DNA from 2 places in the Nitrogeniibacter aestuarii genome. Region 2 is predicted to be linked to the other one. Evidence: predicted binding sites of a transcription regulator. Region 2 holds the regulator's gene; the other holds the start of a gene.
The links. Region 2 encodes FNR, which switches genes on or off when oxygen is low (the NO sensors DNR and NnrR bind a similar motif). Its sites were predicted from a motif close to TTGANCTAGNTCAA; they were not measured.
Positions count from the first base shown of each region.

Region 1: coxB (cytochrome c oxidase subunit II) is a predicted target of FNR. The motif match lies at 3,422-3,435, and genes of this name have one in related genera.

Region 1 covers NZ_CP071321.1:1,268,430-1,275,679, forward strand. Annotated here, with positions in the region: gene J0W34_RS05890 (chalcone isomerase family protein) at 1-260, shown strand, start outside; gene J0W34_RS05895 (MFS transporter) at 257-1,525, shown strand; gene J0W34_RS05900 (DUF3833 domain-containing protein) at 1,522-2,058, shown strand; gene J0W34_RS05905 (SDR family NAD(P)-dependent oxidoreductase) at 2,055-2,828, shown strand; gene J0W34_RS05910 (nuclear transport factor 2 family protein) at 2,825-3,250, shown strand; gene coxB (cytochrome c oxidase subunit II) at 3,654-4,784, shown strand; gene ctaD (cytochrome c oxidase subunit I) at 4,806-6,389, shown strand; gene J0W34_RS05925 (cytochrome oxidase small assembly protein) at 6,411-6,515, shown strand; gene J0W34_RS05930 (cytochrome c oxidase assembly protein) at 6,512-7,066, shown strand; gene J0W34_RS05935 (DUF2970 domain-containing protein) at 7,068-7,250, shown strand, end outside.
Region 2 covers NZ_CP071321.1:1,426,520-1,433,769, reverse strand. Annotated here, with positions in the region: gene J0W34_RS06620 (sulfite exporter TauE/SafE family protein) at 1-187, opposite strand, end outside; gene hemN (oxygen-independent coproporphyrinogen III oxidase) at 243-1,634, opposite strand; gene fnr (fumarate/nitrate reduction transcriptional regulator Fnr) at 1,763-2,506, shown strand; gene J0W34_RS06605 (hemerythrin domain-containing protein) at 2,550-3,089, opposite strand; gene J0W34_RS06600 (SirB2 family protein) at 3,110-3,481, opposite strand; gene J0W34_RS06595 (NnrS family protein) at 3,492-4,673, opposite strand; gene J0W34_RS06590 (Crp/Fnr family transcriptional regulator) at 4,789-5,481, shown strand; gene J0W34_RS06585 (hypothetical protein) at 5,469-6,719, opposite strand; gene J0W34_RS06580 (DUF2249 domain-containing protein) at 6,706-6,963, opposite strand; gene J0W34_RS06575 (hemerythrin domain-containing protein) at 6,960-7,250, opposite strand, start outside.

The DNA of each region.
Region 1 (7,250 bases), 160 kb from region 2:
TCGATGAGATGCGTCGCATCGGCATCGATCAGCCGGAACGCTGGACCGTTCAGCTACAGAAGGCGTTTCCTGACGTGGACGAAGGCGACACCCTGTTCGCCGAGCGTCATGCGGGCGGCGTGCGCTTCTTCAATCGGACGGGCCTGATCCATGCGGTGGATGACCCTGCGTTCGCGCCGGCCTTTTTCGGCATCTGGCTGCACCCCAAGACCCGCGAGCCGCAACTGCGCGCAGCCTTGCTGGGCGAGGCGCGCCAGTGAGTCAGGCCCGTGCGCTGTCCATGCCACAGATCGTGTTTTACGGCGCGCTCGGGCTGCCACTGGCCTTCGCGGCGCTACCGATCTACGTGCACGTGCCCAAACTGTATGCCGATGATCTGGGCCTGTCGCTGACCGTGGTGGGGGCGATCCTGCTGGGCGCGCGGGTGGTGGATGCGGTCACCGATCCACTGTTCGGGTGGCTGGGCGACCATGTGGCCTCGCGCCTGCGCTGGATAGTGCTGGCCCTGCCACTGCTGGCCGTCGGGATGTTCGGCCTGCTCTCGCCGCCGGGCGATGCCGGGCCGCTGTGGTTGCTGTGCTTGCTGGTGCTGGCCTGCGCGGGCTACTCGATGGCCAGTGTGAACTATCACGCCTGGGGCGCCGAGATGGCGGGCGGGCCCGGCGAGCGCACGCGTGTGATGGCCAGTCGCGAGGGCTTCGGCCTGGTCGGGGTGGTGATGGCGGCGGCCTTGCCCGGCTTTCTGGCGGACGACATCGCACCGGGGCTGCAGCGATTGGCGTGGGGGTTCATTCCCCTGCTGGGCATCGCGGCGCTCATTACGCTCTGGGGCGCACCGCAGGCGGGGGCGTCGGCGCCCGCGCGGGAACGCCCGTGGGTTGCCTTGCGGCGGGCCTTGGCGCGTCCGGCATTCGTGCGCCTGCTGATCCTGTTCGGGCTGGGCGGTATTGCGGCGTCGATACCGGCGAGCACGGTGCTGTTCTTCGTGGAAGACGTGATCGGACGTCCCGACGCCTCCGGCCCGTTGTTGGCGGTGTATTTCGTGGCGGGGGCCGCGGGGCTGCCGGTGTGGGTGAAGCTGTCGGACCGGTTGGGCAAGGTGGGGGCGTGGATGGTCGCCATGATCGTGGCGATTGTCGCCTTCGTTTGGGCGGCCATGCTGGGGCCGGGTGACCTCATGGCCTTCGGCGTGATCTGCGCCTTGTCGGGTCTGGCGCTGGGCGCCGATCTGGCGCTTCCGCCGGCCATTCTGGCGGACCAGCTGGGTGAGCGCGGCGGTGCTGGAGAGGGCGCCGGTGCGGGATCGAGTTTCGGCTGGTGGAATCTGGTCGCCAAGGCCTCGCTGGCGCTGGCGGCAGGGCTCGCGCTGCCGCTGCTCGATCTGTTCGGCTACACCCCGGGGCGTGACGGCGAGGCAGGGCGGCTGGCGCTCGCCCTTGTCTATGCGGCGCTGCCGGTGCTGCTCAAACTGTTCGCACTGGGTCTGACCTGGCACTGGCGCCATCAATTGGGAGCGAAATCATGACGAAATGGATCTGCGCGGTGCTCGGCGTGCTGGGCATCAGTGGCTGCAGCACCACCATTGAGGATTATCGAGACACCACGCCACCGCTGGTGCTGGAGGACTACTTCAAGGGTACGCTTGACGCCTGGGGCATGTTCCAGGATCGCAGTGGCAAGGTGATCAAGCGCTTTCACGTGGTGATCGATGCCAAATGGGAGGGGCCTGTCGGCACGCTCGATGAGCGATTCACCTACGATGATGGCTCTACCCAGCGGCGGGTGTGGACGCTCACTGCCCATGGCGATGGTCGCTACACCGGCACGGCCGGTGATGTGGTGGGCGTGGCCGAGGGCCAGGCGCGTGGGAATGCGTTCCGGTGGAAGTACGTGATGGCCCTGCCGGTGGACGGCAAGGTGTACCACGTGGACTTCGATGACTGGATGTATCTCGTCGACGACAAGGTGATGCTCAATCGCTCGGAGATGAGCAAGTTCGGTTTCCATCTTGGCGAAGTCACTTTGAGCTTCACCCGTCGGAGCGAGGCATCGCCATGAGTCTGAATCGCAAACGATCGGACTGGCACGGCCAGCGCGTCTGGCTCATCGGCGCATCGAGCGGCATCGGTGAGGCGCTTGCCCGGGCGCTGGCGGATGCGGGGGCGGAACTCGCCCTCAGTGCGCGCAGCAAGGACAAGCTTGAGGCCGTGGCCGGGTCGCTGGGTGGCGCCCTGGTTGTGCCCTTCGACGTTACCGAGCCCCATGGCTATGCAGACGCCTGGGCACGCATTGGCAAGCGCTGGGATCGTTGTGATCTGGTCGTGTTTCTGGCGGGCGCCTACAAGCCCACCCGGGCGTGGGAGCTAACTGACGAGGAGATCACCAGGACGGTCGAGACCAATCTGGTGGCGACCATGCGCGGCGTCGCCACCGTGTTGCCGGACTTTCTGGGCCGGGGTGGGGGCGGTGTTGCGCTGGTGGCCAGTGTTGCGGGGTACGGGGGCTTGCCTCAGGCGTGCACCTATGGTCCGACCAAGGCGGCCCTCATCAATTTCGCCGAAACGCTGTACATGGATGTCAGGGAAAAGGGCGTCGATGTGTACCTGGTCAACCCCGGTTTCGTGGAAACCCCGCTGACTGCCGACAATGACTTCGAGATGCCCGCATTGATGCGGCCTGAAGAGGCGGCCCAAGCCATCCTCGAGGGCATGGCCCGCGGGCGTTTCGAGATCCATTTCCCGAAGCGCTTCTCGCGCGTGCTCAAGCTGCTTCAGTGGCTTCCGCGCGGGGCGTACTTCAAGCTGATCAAGAAGGTGACTGGCTTATGACCACTGCACGGCCCATCGATGCCCTGGCCCGCTTCTACGAGTCGCTCACGGCGGACAAGTTGTCGAGCATCACCGCCTTCTATGCGGCCGACGCCCGGTTCAAGGACCCATTCAACGACGTGGTGGGCGTCGCGCACATCGAGCGCATCTTCGAGCACATGTTCGTGCAGGTCGAATCCCCGCACTTCGAAGTGACCCGGTGTTTCGACGATGGTGATGCCGGGGTTCTGCTGTGGACGATGCACTGGGGCGAGGCGGGCAGCGGTGGGTGCATCGAGGGCGCATCGCGCGTTTCGTTTGATGACAATGGCAAGGTTGTCGATCATCGCGATTACTGGGACCCGGCTGAAAGCCTGTATGAAAAGGTGCCGATCCTCGGCGCCGTGATGCGTCGCATTAAACGTCGGCTCGCCACCGACTGATTCGATCACCCGCCATCCGAGGCGGGCACGCTGACCGCATGCGGCGCCCGAGTCGGCGCGCTTGCTGGATCCTATGCGGCCAAAGCGATTGAGGCAGAAAACGTTACGGTAAATGTAACGCTCCTTGCGGCAGGGTGTTTTTTTGCCTATGCGATTTTGCGCTGCAACATATTGATTTAAATCAAAAAAAGCCTTGCGACCCTGAAAATGGGTGTGGCACTATGCCGCAGAGGTTCCGGCCGCGCCAAACCACTAGATATAGCGGGTTCCGGGCCCTAGGGAGTTCGCGACTGGCGCATTGTCACGACCGGATTGTCCACGCCCCAAGGAGATGCAGTAGCGGAGCGTAGGCTCGATGGTTGTGTTCTTTTGCGTCCCTCAAAGACCAGGATGGGGGTTGCACATGAGCTTGTTTGCTCGAACTGCAGTAACCACGGGGCTCGCATCGCTCAGCGCGTCTGCGCTGGCCGTGGAGAAGAACGGCGTCAATCTGCAGACGCCGGTCACCGAAGTGGCTTCACAGATCTACAACATGCACACGCTGATGCTGATCATCTGTCTGGTGATCTTCATCGGGGTTTTCGGTGTCATGTTCTGGTCAGTGTTCAAGCACCGCAAGTCCAAAGGGGCGGTGGCTGCACACTTTCACGAAAACACCACTGTCGAGATCGTGTGGACCGTGGTGCCCGTGCTGATCCTGCTTGGCATGGCCTATCCGGCCACCAAGACGGTGATCTCCATGAAGGATACGTCGAACCCCGACATCACCATCAAGGCCACCGGTTATCAGTGGAAATGGGGTTACGACTACATCAAGGGCGAGGGCGAAGGAATCCGCCTGATCTCGAATCTGTCGACCTCTCAGGAAGCCATCAATGGCAATGCCGAGAAGGGTGACAGCTACCTGCTCGAAGTCGATGAGCCGCTGGTCGTGCCGGTGGGCAAGAAGATCCGTATTCTGACCACGGCCAATGACGTGATCCACGCCTGGTGGGTGCCCGCCTTCGGGGTCAAGCAGGATGCGATTCCGGGCTTCATTCGCGATACCTGGTTCCGTGCCGAGAAAGAAGGCATCTACCGTGGCAACTGTGCCGAACTGTGCGGCAAGGACCACGGCTTCATGCCGATCGAAGTGCATGTGGTCTCGGATGCTGATTACACCGCCTGGGTGAAGACGCATGCCGAAAAGGCCGAGGCCGCTGCCGAGGGCAACGCCAAGGTCTGGGACAAGGGTGATCTGGTCGCCACAGGCGAGAAGGTGTTCAACGCCAATTGTGCGGCGTGCCACCAGGCGGATGGCAAGGGCTTGCCCCCGGCCTTCCCGGCGCTGGATGGTTCGGCAGTGGTCAATGGGCCGGTGGGCGAGCAACTCAATACCGTGATGCACGGTCGCCCCGGAACGGCCATGGCCGCCTTCGGCAACATGCTCGACGACGCCCAACTGGCCGCCGTCATCACCTACACGCGTAACGCCTGGGGCAACACTGCGGGCGATGTGATTCAGCCGGCCGATGTTGCGGCCGCGCGCAACTGATCGCCCAAGGAGGACAACAGAATGTCTGCTGTGACCCCCGACCACGTCCATGATGATCACCACCACCACGGCCCCACCGGGTTGATGCGCTGGATCACCACGACGAACCATAAGGACATCGGCACGATGTACCTGATTTTCAGCTTCATCATGTTCCTCTCCGGGGGTGTGATGGCGCTGACAATCCGTGCCGAGCTGTTCCAGCCGGGCCTGCAGATCGTGCAGCCCGAATTCTTCAACCAGCTCACCACCATGCATGGCCTGGTGATGGTGTTCGGCGCGATCATGCCGGCCTTTGTGGGCTTTGCGAACTGGATGTTGCCGCTCATGATCGGCGCCTCCGACATGGCCTTTGCGCGCATGAACAACTGGAGCTTCTGGCTGCTGCCCCCGGCGGCGCTGCTGCTCATCGGTTCCTTCTTCGTGCCGGGCGGTGCCACTGCCGCGGGCTGGACGCTGTATGCCCCGCTGTCGGTGCAGATGGGCATGGGCATGGACCTGACCATCTTCGCGGTCCATATCATGGGTATCAGTTCCATCATGGGCGCCATCAATATCGTGGTGACCATCCTGAACATGCGCGCACCGGGCATGACGCTCATGAAGATGCCGCTGTTCTGCTGGACCTGGCTGATCACCGCCTACCTGCTCATTGCCGTGATGCCGGTGCTGGCCGGGGCGGTGACCATGATCCTGACGGATCGTCACTTCGGCACGGCGTTCTTCAATGCCGCCGGTGGTGGTGACCCGGTGCTGTATCAGCACGTGTTCTGGTTCTTCGGTCACCCGGAGGTCTACATCATGATTCTGCCGGCCTTCGGCATCGTGAGTCAGATCATCCCGACCTTTGCCCGCAAGCCGCTGTTTGGCTACGCCTCGATGGTGTACGCCACGGCGTCCATCGCGATCCTGTCCTTCGTGGTCTGGGCGCACCACATGTTCACCACCGGCATGCCGGCAGCCACGCAGCTGTTCTTCATGTACGCGACCATGCTGATCGCCGTGCCCACGGGCGTGAAGGTGTTCAACTGGGTGGCCACCATGTGGCGCGGTTCCATGACCTTCGAAACCCCCATGCTGTGGGCCACGGGCTTCATCTTCGTGTTCACCATGGGCGGCTTCACCGGCCTGATCTGCGCGATCGCACCGATCGACATCCAGGTGCAGGACACGTACTACGTGGTGGCGCACTTCCACTATGTGCTGGTGGCCGGCTCGCTGTTCGCGCTGTTTGCCGGGGCGTACTACTGGCTGCCGAAATGGACCGGCCATATGTACTCGGAGACGCTCGGCAAGATCCACTTCTGGTCGTCGATCATCTTCTTCAACATCACCTTCTTCCCGATGCACTTCCTGGGGCTGGCCGGCATGCCGCGCCGGATTCCGGACTATGCATTGCAATTCACAGACTTCAACGCGATTGCATCCGTCGGCGCTTTCGGCTTCGGCCTGACCCAGCTGCTGTTTATCGTGGTAGTGGTCAAGTGCGTGCGCGGCGGCAAGAAGGCATCGGCCCAGGTCTGGGAAGACGCCGAGGGGCTGGAGTGGACCGTGCCGTCGCCGGCACCGCACCACACCTTCGAAACCCCGCCGGTCGTGAAGTAATAGGGTAAAGGAGCGAGCACGATGACCAATCGCCAGGGAAATCGCAGAACCGGACTGATCCTGCTGTCCATCGTGCTCGTCTTCTTCGTGGGCATCATGGTCAAGACAGCACTGCTGGGCCGATGAGCGATCCCGCCAACGAAAACAAACGCCTGATGCTCCGACTGGGCATTGCCGCCGTGGCGATGTTCGGCTTCGGGTTTGCATTGGTGCCGTTCTACGAAGCGATCTGCCAGGTCACCGGGCTGCGCAACATCCTGCAGCCCGATGAGGTGGTCAATACACAGGTTGATCGCAATCGTTCGCTGGTGGTCGAGTTCGACTCCAACGTGCACGACATGGCCTGGACCTTCCGTCCCGTGCAGGGCTCGGTGGAGATTCATCCCGGCGAGCTGGTGACCGTCGAATACGAAGTCACCAACACCAAGGATGAGGCGGTCACCGGCCAGGCCGTGCCCAGTTACGGCCCCCAGATTGCCGGGAACTACTTCAAGAAGATCAACTGCTTCTGCTTCGAACGCCAGACGCTCAAGGCGGGTGAGAAGCGGGTCATGCCGGTGGTCTTCGTGGTGGATCCCTCACTGCCTGAAGATGTGCACACGATCACTCTGTCGTACACCTTCTTCGAGATCGCGGGCACCCGCGCGGAGAAGCCGGCACCGGGTGACAGGAGTTGATATGACCGAGCCAGTCAGGCGCGCAAGCTTTTTCGCCACCATGCGGGCGGTGATGTGGTCGTTTCTGGGCGTGCGCAAGAAGCGCGCGTATCAGGAGGATGCTGCGTCGCTCAACCCTGTGGCAGTGATTGTGGCGGGGGTGCTGGCGGGCGTGATTTTCGTGTTGAGTATCGTCGCATTCGTA
Region 2 (7,250 bases):
GGGCCCCGAGCGCCGTATACGTGGTGATGCGGCCGAGGTTATAGGTGAGATGGATCGGCCACTGGCGCTTGACCTGCCCGGGGATCTGAACGGTCAGCGCGCCCACAATCCCGCCGCACATGGCGACGCAGTGCGTTCCACCGAGCAGGCCAATGAGAAAGACAGCGAAGTAACCGGTTTCGGGCATGGGACATCAGAACGAGACGACAGGCCGCGAGCCTAGCACGCGACCTGCCCCAGCGTCAGATCACCTTGGAGTAGCGGGCCCGTTCGCGATCGGCGCGCAGGTACTTGTCGAAAACCATGGCAATGCCACGCACCAGCAGGCGCCCGGCAGGCTCGACGGTGAGCCACTCGTCACCCACGGTCACCAGGCCCGATTTGGCCATGGCGCGGAGGTCTTCGAGTTCGGCCGCGAAGTAACTCTTGAAATCGATCATGTGCGCCTGTTCGAGCGCAGGAATCGACAGCTCGAAGTGGCACATCAACGCCTGAATGATCGAACGGCGCAGCAGATCGTCCTGGGTCGCCTCGATACCGCGCAGCACAGGCAGGCGATCCTGATCGAGGGCGTCGTAATACTCGTCGAGCGTTTTCACGTTCTGTGAATACGTTGGGCCCATCTTGCCGATGGCCGACACACCGAAGGCCAGCAGGTCACATTCGGCGTGCGTGCTGTAGCCCTGAAAGTTTCGATGCAACCGGCCCTGGCGCTGGGCGATGGCCAGTTCATCGTCCGGCTTGGCGAAGTGATCCATGCCGATGTAGACGTAGCCCGCCTCGGTCAGCCGGCGAATGGCCAGTTGAAGGATCTGGAGCTTGGTGTCGGCACTGGGCATGTCGGCCGCGTCGATGCGCCGCTGGGGTTTGAACAGCCCTGGCAGGTGAGCGTAGCTGTAGAGTGAAATGCGGTCGGGTGACAGTTCAAGCACCTGCTGCAGTGTGCGATTGAAGCTGATCACATTCTGTTTGGGCAAGCCGTAGATCAGGTCCATGCTGATCGACTGAAAACCCGTTTCGCGCGCGGCATCAAGCACGAGCTTGGTCTCGTCGAAGCTCTGTACCCGATTGACCGCTCGCTGAACATCGATGTTGAAATCCTGCACGCCGATGCTCATACGATTGAAACCTGCTTCTGCGAGCATCGCCACGGTGGCGTAGTCGACCTTGCGCGGGTCCACCTCGATCGAATATTCGCCGTCGGGCAACAGCGTGAAATGCTGTCGCACGATGGTCATGAGCTCGCGCATTTCGTCATGCGACAGGAAAGTGGGCGTACCACCGCCCAGATGGAGCTGGATCACCTCCCGGCTTCCATTAAGGGCAGCCGCTTGCATGGCCACTTCTTTCGCCAGGTATTTCAGATACTTGGCGGAACGACTGTGGTCCTTGGTGATGATCTTGTTGCAGGCACAGTAGTAGCAAATGGTGTTGCAGAACGGAATGTGGAAGTACAATGACAAGGGTCGGCTCAACCCCCCGCCCGCGCGCTGTCCAAGCCAATCGGTTAGCGCGTCGGCATTGAAGGCTTCGACGAAGCGGTCCGCTGTCGGGTACGACGTGTAGCGTGGGCCATTGACGTCGAATTTGCGGATCAGGTTCGGGTCGAATACAAGTTCTTTCTGGTTGTCCATGATTTGCGGCTTCCTCGATTGGAGCCTACCATCTCAAAAACCCGCCCCAACTGAGTTGACGTGGATCAACGGGGCTTGCCGGACAGCCCCGGAACAAGCAACTGGAAGTAAGACGGAGAGAGAGCTGAATGCAACGCGGCGCCATCATCAAGGTCACGGCAGCGGACCTGAAAACCGCCTGTTCCCAGTGCAATCTGCAGGAGTTATGCCTGCCGTTTGGACTCGAGAACGGCGAGATCGAGCAGCTTGATGAACTCATCGGCAGCCGTCGAAAGGTGAAGCGTCACCAGCACCTCTACCGCGCCGGCGATCATTTCGAGGCCATTTACGCTGTGCGTTCCGGGTCTTTCAAGACCAACGTGCTCTTCGAGGACGGGCGGGATCAGGTCACCGGCTTCCAGATGTCCGGCGAGATTCTGGGTCTGGATGGCATCAGCACCGAGAACCATACCTGCGATGCGCAGGCGCTCGAAGACAGTGAAGTGTGCATCATTCCTTTCGACAAGCTCGAAGAGCTGTCACGGGAGGTCGAGTCACTTCAACACCAGTTTCACAAGGTGATGAGCCGCGAGATCGTGCGCGATCACAGCGTCATGATGCTGCTCGGGTCCATGCGTGCCGAGGAGCGCCTGGCAGCGTTCCTGATCAACCTGTCACAGCGCTTCACTGCACGCGGTTTCTCCGCAGCCGAATTCCACCTGCGCATGACGCGCGACGAAATCGGCTCCTACCTCGGTCTGAAGCTGGAGACCGTATCTCGGGCCTTCTCCCGTTTCCAGGATCAGGGGCTGATTTCGGTGCAGCAAAAACACATCAAGATCCTGGATATCGATGGCCTCAAGGCCCTGCTCAACAATCAGTCGAGTGCCTGATTGAGCCTCAATCAATGAAAACGGGCGCCTCTGGCGCCCGTTTTCATTGATGGCTACCGGTTCGCCGTGCCCGCATCCGCTCGCTCATCTGACGGATGTCCGCGTCGGTCAGAATATTGGCTGCCAGCGGAAACAGCTCGTTGTCTTCCCGATCGAGGTGATTGAGGTACTGCGCCGAAAAATTTGCCACCACGTCTGCGTCGAGCTGATCACTGTCACCCGACGCCACCATCACAAGCTGCTCACGCAGTTGCGCCCAGGTGGCTTCCAGCGCGCGATGGTCGTCCTTGATCCAGGCAACCAGGCGCCGGATGCGCTGGCGGACATTCGCCGGGCAGCGTTCGAGCAGCACCGGGAACAAATCCTCTTCTTCATCCTGGTGATGGTTCATCGCACCGAGGTTGAAGTAGCGCATGACATTGATTGCCGCCTGCTGCGCATCCTTGTCAGCGCCGTGATCGGGCAGCCAGCGAATGAGCCGGTCCAGCGTCTGAAGATTCGCCCTCACCCGCCCGTGGCAGGCGGACAGGATTTCAAGCGGTTCGTCCAAGGCCGGCGCCACAGGAATGAGCGATTCGGTCATGCTCTTTTAGACTCCGAAACTCAAGCGAAGAAGCCGGCGGATGACTTGCTGAGCGCCACCGACACGATCCAGCCAAACGTGATCAAGGCCAGCACGAATGCAGCGATCCGTACCTGGCGCGTTTTCCCACGCTTCAGTGCTACGGTACCGAGGACGATGTAGATGAGCAAGCCGACCACCTTCGCCCACACCCAGTCGGGCACCGCGTCGTAGTAACTCACGAGCGCGATCGCACTCCCCAGCAGTACCGTATCGACCACGTGCGGCAATACGCGACTGAGCTTCGCCTTGAGCTGCGGCGCCTCCGTCATCATCCAGAACCCACGGACCACAAAGCCCAGCAGGCTCAATGCGACGCATGTCATGTGCAGGTGTTTCAAGGCCATGTACATCGTTAGTTTCCTATCCGGCTTTTCCATCCACGCGCGGACGGACAAAGCTTGGAAGATACCGCAAAGTCCACAGCACAAACACGCACAGCCACCCGGTCGAGGCCGCCACCAGCCACAGGGAACGCCCCGGCATCAACTCGGCCAGAATGCGGACAACGACCACCAGCTGCAGCGCCCAGCACAGATACCAGGTGAGCCCGTCGGCAGCCAGTGGCGCGCCCGAGTGCCCCAAAGTGACCCGCGAGACCATGCCGATGACCAGTACCGAAAACATGCCGATGACCAGCGCGTGCACCGGTGCCAGGCCCAGGGCACTGATGCCGAACCACGGCAGCAGGGACTGAAGCCCGAACAAGGCCATGCCGATCCAGAACCAGGCAAAGCCCACATGCAGCATGGCCAGCAGCTTCACCTTAAAGCTGTCGAACAGACGCCACTGCGAGCTCAGCCATAGCCCGAGCACCGCCATCGGCAGATCAACAAGCCAGCGCCACGCCGCCAGATCCATCCGGTTCAGCAGACCGTGGAGGACGGCACCGGCCAGCAGCACCCACAGCGCCCAGGCCGGGCGAACCATCTGGTAATCGGGCAGTACCGAGTTCGAGAAGAAAGGCACCATGCGGTGACACACGCACAGAAAGATCGGCAGCAGGAACGCAAACAATCCGATGTCGATGGCCCACAGAGCCCAACGACCATCTCCATCTAGCGCCATTCCAATCAGCAAGACCCAGCCCACCCAGCCGGCAAAGAGCGCCAGCCACGCGGGCATGGCATGCAGGCGCCCGCGTCCGGGGAGAAGTGCAATCGGCAGCAAACGCACGCACACGCCAGCCCACCCACACGCAACCACGAGCAGCCCCCCCACACGCAGCGCCGGGACCACGAAGCCGGCGTAAAGCAACAGCCACCCGGTGGTCAGCGCCACCCAGATCCATGCGTAGTCACGGCGCGGAAGATCCGGCTGATTCTGCCAGCGCGGTATGACGGTCAACAAGAACCCGAAGATGAAGAACGGGAACACCCCGTAAATGAGCATCAATGCATGCCACCACACGGCAGGCCATGGCCAGTCAAGCCCCCCGTCGCGCGTGCGCAAGACCAGCTCGATCCACCAGGGCAACATCACCAGCACGCTCTGTAGCATGCCGGTGAAAAACATTCCTCGATGCGGTGTTGCGAAGAGGATCATTCGTTGGGCGGGTGCATCAGTCATGTTTTTCAGGCACAGTCAGTGAGTTAAACAAGATCAAAATAGAGATCAATCCCGCGTGTTAGAGTCTCGCGGATCAACAAAGGTTGGACCCATGAGCCAAAACAAGATCGACATCCCCGGGCTGCTCAGCCGCATGCCCTTGTTCAGTGCCATGTCGGCCGAGGACATCGAGCAGATTGCAGAGAACACGCGCGAGAAACGTCTGAAGAAGGGCGAAATGCTCTTCCAGCGTGGCGACCACCCCCAAGGGTTTTATTACGTCATCTTTGGCCAGATGAAACTCGCCTTCTCCTCGCCGCAGGGCAATGAGAAGGTGGTCGAGATTCTGGGTGCGCATCAGAGCTTTGGCGAAGCGGTGATGTTCATGGACCGGCCCTACCCCGTTTTCGCTGAATCCCTGGGCGACACCTTGTTGCTGCACGTGAGCAGCGAGGCTGTTTTCGATCAGATCGAGCACGATGCCGGGTTTGCCCGGCGCATGCTCGCCGGTATGGCCATCCGGCTGCACAGCATGGTACGCGACGTGGAATCCTATTCCCTGCGCTCGAGCACCCAGCGTGTGATTGGCTATCTGCTTCAGCAATCGCATGCGGCCCCGTGTCAGGAAGGCGAGCAAACCATCGATCTGCCCACCAGCAAGCAGGTGATTGCCTCCCGCCTCAATCTCACGCCCGAAACGCTCTCGCGGGTTTTCCACGATCTGTCGGAAAACAAGCTCATCACGGTCCAGGGCAAGCAGATCATGTTGCATGACGTGGCCAAACTCAGCCGCTACGACGGCTGAGAGAGCGTCGCCAGTGCGCGCTGGGCATGACGCCCGACGCGCATGAGCTGGGCCAGCAGGAGCAGGCTGGCCGCACCGATGGCAACCCCTGCCCCCAGCCCCATCGGGCTCCAGAAAGCGGCCAGTCCGGCCATCACCAGCCCACCGGAATGCACCCACCAATGCCAGCGCATGAGCGGCTGATTGAGCATGCGCGTCATGGGCGGCACCTGTGACAGGCGCGGCTGCAGGAACAGCCAGAGGATGAAGGGCACGATCTTGTAGAGCATGCCTGCAATCAGCGACACGAACGCCCCGTACAGCACCAGCACACCGGCCGCCACGCTGATGCGTGGATCGTTTTCCCCCAGCAGGACAAGCAGTGACAGCCCCCCCCCGAGCAGGACGCAGCTCATGGCCTGGCGCCACAGGCTCAGCGTCAGGTCGGTCTTGGCGCGACGCCGCCGTCGCTGCCGGTCGAGCGTCATCACCGCAAACCCCATGACCATGACGACGGCCGGAATCCACGCCAACGGATGCGTCGCTGCGGCACCGAGCACCAGCGCGCCAGCGAGCGCCCAGGCGAAGGCTCGACTGAACCACGCCGGATACGCGGGCGTCAGCTGAAACATGGGGACCACCAGATAGGCCGTCGCGGCCACAAGCAGACCACCCCAGCCGACCAGACCACCGGCCACGTGAAGCTGCGACCATTGCAGCGGCTCAAGCCCCAGATAACCGCCACGTGCGGCGGCCATGCTCAGACCGATCGCGACGGTCACCCCCAGCCAAAGAACCGCCAGACGCAACGCGGAGACTGTCGGCCCACGGGCCGGGGTGCGCAGCAGCGCCAGGGCCGAGGCAAGCATGAACACCAGCACCGCCAGCGTCAGCAACACGCCGCCAGCCGCCAGCCAAGCCCCATGACTGGCGTAGAACCCCCACGCCAGGCCCAGTGCCCCCGCGAAGCTCCCCACATGCACGGGCCATACCAACCAGTGGGGCCGCCATAGATTGGCCCCCGCGGCGACCGGCATGAGCTGGAACAGCGCACCGAGCATGACCTGCAACATGAAGCCCGCCGTCACCAGATGCGTGAGCGCCAGCGTTTGCGGCGTCCAGCGCGACACGAACACCTGATCGAACCGGAACATCATCAACAGGGCGGCCAAAAACAGAAAGATCGGCGCGCCATAGAAAAACCGCAGGGGTACGGACAGTGGTGGCGCCTGCTCGAAGGACAGTTCAGCCGTCGCCATGAGCCTGATCAGCCTGGCGTATCAGAATGTCGAAGGCGCCGTCGTCGCGTGTCTTTACCTCGTAGGTGTAGCCATTGTTCACCAGCATGTCGTAGAGCGGCGCGGGCTGCCGCGGAATGATCAGCAGCAAGGTACCGCCCTCAGGTAGCGCATCGAGCGCCTCCAGCGTGCGCTCCAGCGGTTCTGGCGGGAGCATGGCACGTGCATCGACAACGAGATCGGGTGTGCGCGTCGGGCTCATCATGCAGCCTCCTGCGCCAGCGACTCCACGCCGGCCTGAACGTCGGGTTCGGCGCCGACGGAATCTTCGACCATGGGATAGAGGATGTTCTCTTCCTTCATGTTGTGCTGCTGCATGAGGATGAGCAGGGTTTCTGCTGCGTCGGCGAAGGCGTCAGCGTCCTGAGAGCTCGCGGCGTCATTGAGTGCGGCCACCAGCTGGCGCATCTGGTCGTGCTCGCTACGCATGACCTGAGTGGGCCCACCGGTCATGCTGGTGCGCCGCTCGAAGGCGGGAAAGAGCACATCCTC